DNA from 3 places in the Phyllobacterium ifriqiyense genome. Region 2 is predicted to be linked to each of the others. Evidence: riboswitches for the same ligand, from Rfam matches in the RefSeq annotation. Region 2 holds a riboswitch; each other region holds the start of a gene.
The links. A riboswitch is a leader RNA that binds a small molecule or an ion and turns the genes downstream of it on or off. The one in region 2 is predicted to bind cobalamin.
Positions count from the first base shown of each region.

Region 1: it holds a riboswitch for cobalamin, as region 2 does, so the genes downstream of both, QFZ34_RS17495 (ABC transporter ATP-binding protein) here and nrdH (glutaredoxin-like protein NrdH) in region 2, are expected to answer to the same signal.
Region 3: it holds a riboswitch for cobalamin, as region 2 does, so the genes downstream of both, QFZ34_RS08935 (aromatic ring-hydroxylating oxygenase subunit alpha) here and nrdH (glutaredoxin-like protein NrdH) in region 2, are expected to answer to the same signal.

Region 1 covers NZ_JAUSZT010000003.1:2,031,986-2,036,200, forward strand. The annotation lists gene QFZ34_RS17490 (ABC transporter substrate-binding protein) at 1-817, opposite strand, end outside; gene QFZ34_RS17495 (ABC transporter ATP-binding protein) at 817-1,623, opposite strand; cobalamin riboswitch at 1,894-2,107, opposite strand; gene QFZ34_RS17500 (transglutaminase family protein) at 2,649-4,215, shown strand, end outside.
Region 2 covers NZ_JAUSZT010000002.1:545,699-549,913, forward strand. The annotation lists gene QFZ34_RS04200 (MFS transporter) at 1-1,331, shown strand, start outside; cobalamin riboswitch at 1,441-1,662, shown strand; gene nrdH (glutaredoxin-like protein NrdH) at 1,907-2,128, shown strand; gene nrdI (class Ib ribonucleoside-diphosphate reductase assembly flavoprotein NrdI) at 2,143-2,556, shown strand; gene nrdE (class 1b ribonucleoside-diphosphate reductase subunit alpha) at 2,526-4,215, shown strand, end outside.
Region 3 covers NZ_JAUSZT010000003.1:326,457-330,671, forward strand. The annotation lists gene QFZ34_RS08925 (TIM barrel protein) at 1-140, opposite strand, end outside; gene QFZ34_RS08930 (FAD-binding oxidoreductase) at 295-1,380, opposite strand; gene QFZ34_RS08935 (aromatic ring-hydroxylating oxygenase subunit alpha) at 1,386-2,627, opposite strand; cobalamin riboswitch at 2,739-2,937, opposite strand; gene QFZ34_RS08940 (L-fuconate dehydratase) at 3,119-4,215, opposite strand, start outside.

The DNA.
Region 1 (4,215 bases), on a different contig from region 2:
CCGGATGGCTCTTCAGGAAATCGAGAAGCTTCTTATATCCAACATCATCCTGATAATCGAGGAGTACGAGAAACTGCGGATTGCGCGATGCAACAGTTTCCCAAGAGGTGGTGGCCCAGCTGGATTCCAGGTCATCCATGATGTTGACGCCGCCAGCTTCGCTGATCATCGCTGAAGGGATGGCGAACTTTCCAGCGGTGAATGGTTTGTCTTCACCGGAATCATAAAGGAACACGCGGGTACCGCTGTTGGTGCCGACCTTCTTTTTGATCTGTGCCAATTGGGTCTTCCAGCCGGAAATCAGTTTTTCAGCTTCTGCTTCCTTGCCGAAAATTTTGCCCAGCTTTTCGATGTCGCCATAGAGAAGTTCCATGGAAGCGGCAGGGCGGTTTTTATCGAGATGGACGCAGCTCTCGGTCAGTTCGAGGGTTTTGATTCCATAGGGCGCAAGTGTATCGGGGGTAACTTCGCCGCCGATGCGCATGCCGTAATTCCATCCGGCAAAGAAGAAATCAGGCTGCACGGCGATAATATTCTCGAGTGTCGGATTTTTTGGTGCAAGTTCCGGAATGGAACCCTGCTGCTTGATGAAGGCATCATCGAGCTTGTACCAGCCGGTGATTCCGGTCACGCCAACCATTGAAGATTGCAGGCCAAGCGCGAAAGCCATTTCGCTCATGTTGATATCGTTGACGACGACACGTTTGGGAGCGGCGTCGAAGGTCAAAGGTTTGCCGCAACTATCGACGGTTACAGGGAAAGCAAAGGCAGGCGCAGACAGAAGAGTAAATGCGAGGGCAAAAAGGGATTTTTTCATCAAATGCTCCGTGAATGAGAATGGGCGTCATGGATCGGTTCGGGTGCTTCAAACACCATAAGGTCGCGCTGGCGGGATGGGTGCCTGAGGCGCAGCACATCAAGGTCAAATACATCGCTGACAATGCGCGGGGTCAGCGTTTCGTCGGGCGTGCCTGACGCTACAAGCTGAGCGCTGTGCATGACTGCTACATGGGTTGCAAAGGGCGCAACAAGCGGCAAATCATGCAGAACGGCAATGGTCGTGACATTAAGTCCGGCAACCAGCAGGAGCAGTTCGCTGCGCGCCTTTGGATCGAGGTGATTGGTCGGTTCATCAAGAAACAGGATGGCCGGTTGCTGGGCGAGGGCGCGCGCCAATTGCATGCGCTGCCGTTCGCCGCCTGACAATGAACCCAATGCACGACGGCGGAAATGGCTGATCCGCGCTCGCTCCATGGAATCTTCGACGATTTCCCGGTCGATCGTGCGTGTGAAGACGCCCAGATGGGGAATGCGGCCAAGAGATACATAATCCTCGACAAGAAGCTGTTGATCGGGGGCATCGGCCTGGCCGACAAAGGCAAATTGCCGGGCCCGCTCAAGCGGCGACATTGTACCGATAATTTTGCCGTTGAAGCTTATTCCGCCGGACGTCGGTGGCAGCAGCCCGGCCAGCATGCGCAGCAAGGTGGATTTTCCAGCGCCATTCGGCCCGATAATAGCGAGCCTTGCGCCACATCTTATGCCGACCGACGCAGCATCAACCAAAATATGGGTTCCGGTTTTATAGCTCACGGCTGTTGCATCAAGCTGTATATGGCTCACGGGCGCGCTCCCATGCCGTGGAAATATTCTGAGGATTTCGACATGGGTAGGAGATAACGTAATGTTATAACAATCGTCAATGCCGATTGTTTGAGAGGGTAGATAATATGATGCTGGGTCGAAGTGACGATGCGCGAAACGTTCATACCTGCCAACTTTCAAGGGGAGGACAGAGAACGCAGACGATGAACCGGAAGCTATTCAAAGCATTCGGGTGCCGCTAATGCGGACAGAGGTCATCGCATCGCTCCCGGCACACCCCGTCCGGTTCGAATTTCAATTATGATGGCAGGTCTCCTGGCTCACGGGTCTTGGCAAAGCCTTACCTTCCCGATCTTGCGATCAGTGGCATCATCAGGCGTCGCTCACCGCTTACAGTTGCGGGGGCAGCCACGGTTTCGGTCCCTTTTGGGTACGCCTCACCGTGTTCCCTTTTCATCTCCAGCATTGTCTAGCCGGAGAAACCATCACGATGATTAGTAGTTGAACCGAAGTGAAAATGAAATGGGGTAAAAGAGATAGCACTTGGAAAAAATAGAAGATGCTATGTTTCCCTCAGGAGTGAGAGGGAGGCTTTCGCCCACCTCCCGTTTTCTGGTTTAATGAATGGAGATCCGGATAGTGAGTGTCCAGCTCGTCCGGGTCTTTTTCAATTCCAGGGTGATAATCAGCAGCTACCCTTTGTTGGCATTGAGTTTCTGCGTGGTTCGACGGGGCTCACCATGAGGAATGTGGTTTGATTGCACATTGGTCGATAACCTTGCAGGAAGTAACTTCCTGCAAATAATAACCTCCCTCATGGTGAGCCCCGTCGAACCACGCAGCAAGCCTAATGCAAATTATGTTACCCCTCTCTTGGATTTGGTTGTGTCGTCCATTTTGCCAGCCCGTTTAAGGTGCAGATTCAGTACGTGCTAAAATAAATGGCAGAATAAGTTTTTTAAGCGTGAACAAGCCGATGGAGTAGGCTAGGCTTCGCATGTAGCCTTTGGCGACATCGATGTTTTATTGAATTTTGGGGCGACATGGCAATTCACGCAGCAGTCTATCACCTGACTCACTATAAATATGATCGCCCCATCATGCTCGGGCCGCAGATCATCCGCCTTCAACCAGCTCCGCACTCGAGAACCAAAGTGCTGAGTCACTCGTTGAAGGTCAGTCCGTCCAACCATTTCGTCAATTTGCAGCAGGACCCTTACGGTAATTTTCTGGCCCGTTTTGTCTTTCCTGAGCCCGTCACGGAGCTCAAGATCGAAGTCGATCTCATTGCCGATATGACCGTCTATAATCCGTTTGATTTCTTCGTCGAACCTGCCGGAGAAATCTGGCCCTTCGCTTACCCTGAAGATATACGCGACGATCTTTCCATATATATGAAGCCGGAGCCGATTGGGCCGCTTCTGTCGGATTTTCTGGCAACGATTGATCGCTCAAGCACCAATACAGTCAATTTCGTCGTGGACCTTAATGCACGCATCCAGCGCGAGATTGGTTATGTTATCCGCATGGAAACCGGTGTCCAAGAGCCGGAAACCACGTTGAATGTCCGTACAGGTTCGTGCCGTGATACCAGCTGGTTTCTCGTCCAGACCTTGCGTCATCTTGGCTTGGCGGCGCGTTTTGTTTCCGGCTACCTTATCCAGTTAAAGCCCGATCTGGTGGCGCTGGATGGGCCTGCCGGGACAACGACGGATTTTACTGATCTACATGCCTGGTGCGAGGTCTACTTGCCGGGTGCCGGTTGGATTGGCCTTGATCCGACATCGGGGTTGCTGACTGGCGAAAGTCATGTCCCGCTGGCCGCAACACCTCATTATCGCAATGCTGCACCGATTTCAGGCATGGCTGAACCGGCCAATGTCGAATTCGGTTTTGACATGCGGGTAACGCGCGTCTCGGAGCATCCACGCATTACCAAGCCATTTTCCGATGAATCGTGGGACGCGCTCGATGCGCTTGGCAACAAAGTCGATGCGCTGCTCAAGGAACGGGATGTTCGCCTGACCATGGGCGGCGAGCCGACATTCGTTTCAATTGACGATTTTGAATCCGGCGAATGGAACACCGATGCCGTTGGCCCAACCAAGCGGGAAAAAGCTGACAAGCTGATCCGGCGCTTGCGTGATCGTTTCGCGCCGGGCGGATTTCTGCATTACGGGCAGGGAAAATGGTATCCGGGGGAGAGCCTGCCGCGCTGGACGTTCTCACTCTATTGGCGAAAAGACGGCCAGCCCATCTGGGTCAATCCTGATCTTATCGCCGCGGAAAACAGCAAGGCGGATGTCAAACCGGAAGATGCCGGCAAACTGCTGGTGGAGATGGCTGGCGAATTGGGCGTTGAAGACGATATGGTTGCCGCCGCCTATGAGGACCCCGCAGAATGGATCGTCAAAGAAGGCAATTTGCCGGAGAATGTTGACCCCTCAAACTCCATGCTGAAAGACCCGGAAGAGCGCAGCCGCATGGCGCGTGTTTTCGAACGGGGACTGACAGAGCCAACAGGATTTGTATTGCCGGTACAGCGCTGGAACAGCCAGGCTGCGCAAGGTCCGCGCTGGCGCAGTGAAAAATGGACTACGCGGCGCGGCA
Region 2 (4,215 bases):
TGAGCGCGAAAACAGGAGCGGCATCTTCGACAACGCTTGAGCAGGACGCAACGCGCCTTCACTCGCGACATGACGACGTTAACGTTGGCGAGATTGCCATCGGCGTGATTATCGGCAGAACGTCCGAATTCTTTGACTTCTTCGTCTATGCTATTGCCTCCGTGCTGGTCTTTCCGAAACTGGTGTTCCCCTATGTTGATGCTCTGACGGGCACGATCTATTCGTTCGGTATTTTTGCGCTGGCCTTTCTTGCGCGACCGATCGGCACGGTTATCTTCATGCAGATCGATCGCACTTACGGCCGTGGCGTGAAATTGACGATTGCCCTGTTCCTGCTTGGTAGCTCGACCGTTGCGGTGGCGTTCCTACCCGGTTATGCCCAGGTCGGTTGGGCATCTGCAGCGCTTTTGGCACTGTTCCGGATAGGACAGGGGCTTGCGCTGGGCGGTGAGTGGGATGGCCTCGCATCGCTTCTGGCGCTCAATGCACCCAAGCAACGCCGTGGCTGGTATGCGATGATACCGCAACTCGGTGCTCCCTTGGGGCTTATGGTTGCGGCGGGGCTGTTCGCATTTTTCGTTGCCAATCTTTCCGCAGAAGACTTCCTGGGCTGGGGCTGGCGCTATCCGTTTTTCGTTGCTTTCGCTATTAATGTGGTGGCGCTGTTTGCACGGTTGCGAATGGTTGTTACGCCGCAATATGCAAAATTATATGAAAGCAGAGAACTGCAGCCAACGACGGTGGCCAACACATTACAGCATGAAGGTCGCCACGTGGTCATTGGTGCTTTTGCACCGCTTGCGAGCTTTGCGCTCTTTCATATGGTAACGGTATTTCCACTGTCTTGGGTCTTCCTGTTTACGGATCAGGGCCCGGCTCGCTTTCTTTTGATTGAAGCATTCGGAGCGGCTGTGGGCGTCATTACCGTGTTTGCGTCGGGCACGATTGCCGACCGCGTCGGACGCCGGAATCTGCTGGGCGGCACCGCCATAGCCATTGCTGTGTTCAGTGGATTTGCTCCTCAATTGCTTGATGGCGGCGACATCGGCGAACTGATCTTCATGATCCTTGGATTTATTTTGCTTGGTCTGTCCTTCGGCCAGTCATCCGGCTCAGTGGCCTCGCGGTTCTCAAAGAAGTTCCGCTATACCGGCTCGGCATTGACCAGCGATATGGCATGGTTGTTCGGGGCGGGTTTCGCACCGCTGGTCGCGCTGCTGCTATCCAGCCATTTCGGCCTGATAGCTGCGGGCGGCTATCTGCTCTCCGGTGCTGTGTGCACGCTTATAGCCCTCAGCTTGAATCGTCAGACCGACAATCCGGACGTGTAGTCCCTTCCTCACTCATTCCATTTTCGTGCGGAGCGCCAAATTGATTGGCAGCTGTGCATAGTTTCAATTTTGGTTTGATCTAGCTGTTGACGGATTTTTAACATCCACTACTATATATAGTGTTCAAGGTTCTTCCGATTCGTGAGAGTGGGAAGCTAAGACGGGAATACGGTGAGTGGTGCCTTTAGGTACTGTGATGCCGGAGCTGCCCCCGCAACTGTAAGCGGCTAGCACGTGTTCGATACTGTCACTGGAGCTCTAGGCACCGGGAAGGCAAGAATAAGTGCGTTGATCTGCGAGCCAGGAGACCTGCCTTGATCTGATGAGTCCACCGGCGGGGTGCCGGAGCGGTCGCGCCAATGCACGGGGATTTTCCGTGTAAAACGCTTCCCTGCCCCTCCACGAGCGAGCTACAGGGTGAAGTGCATGAGAAACCTATCCAGCGCATTGATTGTGGGCGACCCGCCGTAAATCGGGCGGCACTTAAGTAAGTCATACAGTTCTAAACCAAACTAGCTGGCAGCACTCAGAGCTGCCAGACCATGTTCTCACGACCAAAATCAAATGAGGAAGTCATGAATATTGTCGTTTACAGCAAGCCGGCCTGCGTCCAGTGCACCGCTACGACCCGAGCTCTTGACCGGCAGGGTATGGAGTATGACGTTATTGATATTTCCAACGATCAGGATGCTCTCGAACTTGTTCAAAGTCTCGGCTACCGCCAGGTACCTGTGGTTGTCGCCGGCGAAAAACACTGGGCCGGTTTCCGCCCGGATATGATCAGCACCCTTGCCTGACTGGGATGGGTGTCATGAGTGGGATCGTCTATTTTTCGAGCAGGTCGGAGAATACCCACCGTTTTGTTTCCAAGCTGGGCTTCACCTCACAACGGATACCGATCGGCTCTCGTGAAGAGCTGAAGATCAACGCACCCTATATTTTGATCGTGCCAACTTATAGCGGCGATGGCGGCAAGGGTGCCGTTCCAAAACAGGTGATCCGCTTCCTCAACCAGGCGGAAAACCGTTTAAATCTCCGCGGCGTGATTTCCGCGGGTAACAGTAACTTCGGAGCGACCTTCGGGATTGCCGGCGACATCATCTCTGCCAAATGCCAGGTGCCTTACCTTTACAGGTTCGAGCTGATCGGCACGGAGCAGGATGTCGTAAACGTCAAACATGGATTGGAACGATTTTGGACACGCTCACGCTCGAACGACCAGTGAAAGCCAACGAACCAGTGCTGGATTACCACGCGCTGAACGCGATGCTGAACCTTTATGATGAGGAGGGCAACATCCAGTTCGATCAGGATCGTATGGCGGCGAAGCAGTATTTTCTGCAGCATGTGAACCAGAATACGGTGTTCTTTCACAATTTGCGCGAGAAGCTCGATTACCTGGTAACCGAAGGCTATTATGAGCGCGCGGTGCTTGATCAATATTCCTTCAATTTCATGCGCGATCTGTTCGACCATGCCTATGCGAAGAAATTCAGGTTTCCAACATTTCTTGGCGCATTCAAGTATTACACCAGCTACACGCTGAAGACCTTTGACGGAAAACGCTATCTTGAGCGTTACGAGGACCGCATCTGCATGGTGGCGCTGACGCTGGCGCAAGGAAGTGAAATCCTGGCGCGGGATATGGTTGACGAGATCATTTCCGGGCGTTTCCAGCCTGCAACTCCCACCTTTCTCAATGCTGGAAAGAAACAGCGCGGCGAGCTGGTGTCCTGCTTTCTGCTCCGAATTGAAGACAATATGGAATCAATCGCGAGGGGTATCAACTCGGCCCTGCAGCTCTCCAAACGCGGGGGCGGCGTTGCATTATCGCTCACCAATATCCGTGAAGCGGGCGCGCCGATAAAGCAGATTGAAAATCAGTCATCCGGCATCATTCCAGTCATGAAGCTTTTGGAGGATAGTTTTTCCTATGCCAACCAGCTTGGTGCAAGACAGGGGGCAGGTGCGGTCTATCTGAACGCACATCATCCCGACATAATGCGTTTCCTCGATACCAAGCGCGAAAATGCGGATGAGAAAATCCGTATCAAGACGCTGTCGCTCGGCGTTGTCGTGCCGGATATTACTTTCGAATTGGCGAAGAACAATGAGGATATGTATCTGTTCTCTCCCTATGACGTAGAGCGGGTCTACGGCGTGGCCTTTACGGAAATTTCGGTGACAGAAAAGTACCGTGAAATGGTCGCAGATTCGCGTATCCGCAAAAAGAAAATCAAGGCTCGCGACTTCTTTCAGGTCTTGGCCGAAATCCAGTTCGAAAGCGGCTATCCCTACATCATGTTCGAGGACACAGTGAACCGCGCCAACCCGATTGCAGGGCGTATCACCATGAGCAATCTGTGCTCGGAAATCCTTCAGGTCAGCGAGGCGAGCGAATACAATGCCGATCTGTCCTATAGCCATATGGGCAAGGATATCTCCTGTAATCTCGGCTCGCTGAATATTGCCGCCGCAATGGATTCAATGGATTTTGGCAAAACCATCGCAACGGCCATCAGGGCGCTGAGCGCCGTCTCGGACATGAGCCATATCTCGTCGGTGCCTTCTATCGAAAAGGGTAATGATGACAGCCATGCCATCGGCCTTGGGCAGATGAATCTGCATGGTTACCTGGCCCGCGAACGCATTTATTACGGCTCTGACGAAGGTATCGATTTCACCAATATCTATTTCTACACCGTGACCTATCACGCCGTTCGCGCATCCAATCGCCTAGCGGTTGAACGCGGCCAAAGCTTCAAGGGCTTCGATAACTCGAAATATGCATCTGGAGAATATTTCGACAAGTATACGGCGCAGGAATGGCTGCCAGCAACCGAGCGCGTAAGAGAGTTATTCGAAGCCGCGGGCATTGCGATCC
Region 3 (4,215 bases), on a different contig from region 2:
CCGTCAATAATCGCATTGCCGCCAAGGTCATTACGAATCTCAACATCGCGCAAGCCAAGCGCCACCGCCAACTGAAAAAACGCGGCAGGGCGAAGATAAGGAGTAGCGATATGATTGATAGCAAAAATTGGTGCAGCCATTTTGGATTCCTCCCCACCGCTTTGAGCCAGCCTGCTCTATGCGAATCTCGGCCTCTGGCAATACACGAGCTTCGTCAAGCAATGCATCGGGAAAAGCAAGGGGATTGAGATCGACAACACGAAAATGCGCTTGGGAGCTGGAGCAAAATTTGCTCTAGGCTTCCACTTCGACATTGCCCAACGGTTTGGAACAACAGGCCAGGATATAGCCTTCATCAATTTCCTCGTCGAGAATCCCGCCATTATGGTTCATATCGACATTGCCGGAAATTTTCATGACCTTGCAGGTGCCGCACAATCCGGATTCACAGGCCGCGGCAATTCGAATGCCAGCACCACGGGCAGCCTTGAGGATTGTATCGCCTGCGACGCAGTGCACATCCTTGCCGGCCATGGAGAAAGTGACGATCGCGGCAGTTTCAGACACCTCCGTAGAAATATCGTCCATTACCGGAAGCACAGGTTCGGCGGCGGAACCGAAGCTTTCCTGATGGTAATTGGCCATATCGAAGCCGGACTCTTCCAGCATGGCCCGAACATCGCGCATGAATCCGTCAGGACCGCAGCAGAAAATCGTCCGTTCCTTGAAGTCGGGCGACAATAGCGAAAGCTTCGGCGCTTCGAGCCTGCCTCTGATACCCGTCCAGAGCTGCCCCATTTCATGTTCCTTGATCAGAAAGGACAATTTGAGATTTGGCATGCAACTGGTCAGATATTCGAGTTCCTTCCGAAAAATTATATCGCTCGGGCGGCGTGCGCAACTGACAAAACTAATATCGCTTTGTGGTGCACAATCCTGCATCCAGCGCGTCATTGACATCATAGGCGTGATGCCTGATCCGGCAGAAATAAACAGATATTTTTCGCCGGGATGTTTTGAGATTGAAAAGTCACCCAGCGGCCCAAATGCTTTCAGCCGCGCGCCCGGCGTGAGGTGGTCCAGCATCCAGCGGGTGCCAATGCTGCCATCCTGCGCTTTGACCGTGATTGCAATCGTAAATGGCCGCGAGGGGCTGGAAGAGAGTGTGTAGGTACGCAGGACCGCATCCGGTTGCGTACCCAATTCAAACGTCATGAACTGGCCGGGCTCATACCGGAACCAGTTTTGATTGTCGGAACGAAATGTGAATGTCTTCACATTGGGCGCTTCCTCAATGACAGACAGGCACTCCAGCAGATGCAGCCGGTCGTTCCATGGCTGCATCTGATCGAGATGCGGGTACTTTTGAGGAATGCCCATATTCACTACGCTACCTTGCTCAGTCGCTTGTCGCCGGAAAGGCGCGTTTCCATCGTGTTGGAATACCATTCAAGGAATTGCAGAACACCGCCTTCATGCTCTACCGAATAAGGGCCCGGCTCATAGGCAGGAGAGCGAATGCCAAAAGCATTTTCTTCAACGATCTGGCGGTCCTGATCATTGGTTTCGAGCCAGACATGCGTGAGTTCCTCAATGGTGTAATCGACGCCTTCCACCGCGTCCTTGTGCACCAGCCACTTGGTCGTGACCTGGGTTTCGGTCGGGCTAAGCGGGAGAACGCGGAAAGAAAGGGCATGATCCCCCAGAATGTGATTCCACGTCGTCGGATAATGATAGAGCAATAGCGAACCGATCTGCCGTGCATTCACATCATCGCTAAGCTGACGCGCCACAGCACGTTTGCCCGACATGGTATAGCTCTCGGCTTCGTGAAGCAGCGGCACGCGTGTCGCGCGGTACTGGCCATTCTCATCGATACGGAACACGCTCGGCAGACCTGCGGCTTCGCATTTGTCCCAATGCGCCACGATTTCCGGATCATCCTTTGAGCCTTGTATGCCAGTCACGCTTGGTGCTTCAGGAAACGTCTTACAGAGTTCCGGATGATTGGCGGCGCAATGATAGCATTCGCGGTTGTTTTCCCACACCAGCTTCCAATTACCCTTCTCCACGATCGAGCTTTGAAAGGCGACTTTGGTTTCGCTGAGGCGATGCGGTGCAAGATAAGGATCGATCATGGCACGCGTAGCGGCAAAATCCGGCGCAATCGGCGCAAGGCAGATGAAGATATAGCCGCCAACGCTTTCGCAATGCACCGTCTTCAGGCTGTGCTGGCTGGCATCGAAGTCGTCGCCCATCTGGCGTGCGAACAATAGACGGCCATCCAGTTCATAAGTCCACTGATGATAGGGGCAAACAAGCTTCGCCGAGGTGCCCCGTTCAGAAGCACAAACGCGCGACCCGCGATGGCGGCATGAATTATGAAACGCGCGTATTTTCTTCTCGCGGTCCCGGACGATAACGACCGGATAATCGCCAATCTGCACGGTAAAATAATTGCCCGGTCGCGCCACTTCGCAATCATGACCGATAAACAGCCAGTCGCGGTAGAAGATATTTTCCATATCCAACCGGAAATACTCTGGATCATTGTAGAAAGCCTGCTCAAGGCCATAACCAGGTTTCCGGTGTTTCAGGTTCCGGAGTAGTTCACTATGTGCGTCCATGTCGTGTCCTCGCCATCTCATTTGCGAAAGAACTGACTGGTGGTGACGGAGAAGACCGTCCGTATGGCTGCCCATACAAAACAATGCTCCTTGATCGCCCACCGCGATCAGTCGGTGTTATCGCTTGCGGCTGGTTTCCGGGCTCTGGAGTTGCTCTTGCGAGCCTCACGGCGCCTTCCCGGAACCATGCTCCAGTGGCTATTTTGCCGCGTTTCACTCCATTACCGTTGCGGGGGCAGCGCCGGGATTAAACCGGCTTCCCAATTCTCCACCTTCCCTAGAAAGCGGCACCTCAAGTAGCCTGATAAAAGCATCCGGATGATAAAAAGAATAGGTGCGGAAACGACATCGCATTTACACAAGACGACACGACCGAAAAAACAGAAAATGCCGCCACTCCGGCACGTCAGAATGGCGGCAGAATACCCCTTCCATGTCAGCAATGAACATCGCGAGAGACGGCGATGGTTCATTTACCAGGCGAAAAGGCTCTAAAGACCGTGATGCAAATACTGCTTGATCGATTCCGGTTTCATCTCAATTGAAAAGCCCGGCAGTGAGGGCGGCATATAGGCTGCATCCTGAATGTTGCAGGGATCAACAAAATGCTCGTGCAGATGATCGACATATTCGATAACCCTGCCCTCTTTCGTCCCTGAAACGGCGATATAATCAATCATTGACAGATGCTGGACATATTCACACAGACCAACACCGCCCGCATGCGGCCAGACTGGCAGCTCATACTTTGCGGCGATAAGCAGCACCGCCAGCACTTCGTTCAGTCCACCCATGCGGCAACTATCGATCTGCACGACATCGATAGCGCCTTCGGCGATGAACTGTTTGAACATGATGCGGTTCTGACACATCTCACCGGTCGCGACTTTCACCGGATGGATAGCCTGCCGAATTTTGCGATGGCCCGCAACGTCGTCGGGGCTCGTTGGCTCTTCAATGAAGAACGGCTTGACGAAGGCAAGCTTGTTCACCCAATCAATGGCTTCATTCACTTCCCAGACCTGATTGGCATCGATCATGAGAATGCGGTCAGGGCCGATCACTTCGCGCGCGATGGTAAGACGTCGGATATCATCTTCGAGATCGCGGCCGACTTTCATCTTAATGTGGTTGAAGCCCGCATCCACGGCCTCCTGACAAAGGCGACGGAGCTTTTCATCGGAATAGCCCAGCCAGCCTGCCGATGTCGTATAGCAGGGATACCCATCTGCTTTTAGCGTTTCAATACGCTCTTTCTTACCAACCTCTGCTCTACGCAGAATTTCCAGCGTCTCTTCAGGCGTCAGCACGTCCGTAAGATAGCGGAAGTCCACGATTTTGACGATCTCTTCCGGCGTCATTTCACCGACCAGTTGCCAGACAGGCTTCTTCGCTTCCTTGGCCAGCAAATCCCAAACGGCGTTCACTACCGCGCCTGTGGCCAGATGCATTGCACCCTTATCAGGGCCGATCCAGCGTAACTGGCTGTCACCGGTGATAAAATGCCAGAATCTGCCCGGGTTTTCCTTTATCCAATCAAGTTCAAGGCCGATAACAAGGTGTTTCATGGCCTCAATGGCAAGGCAGC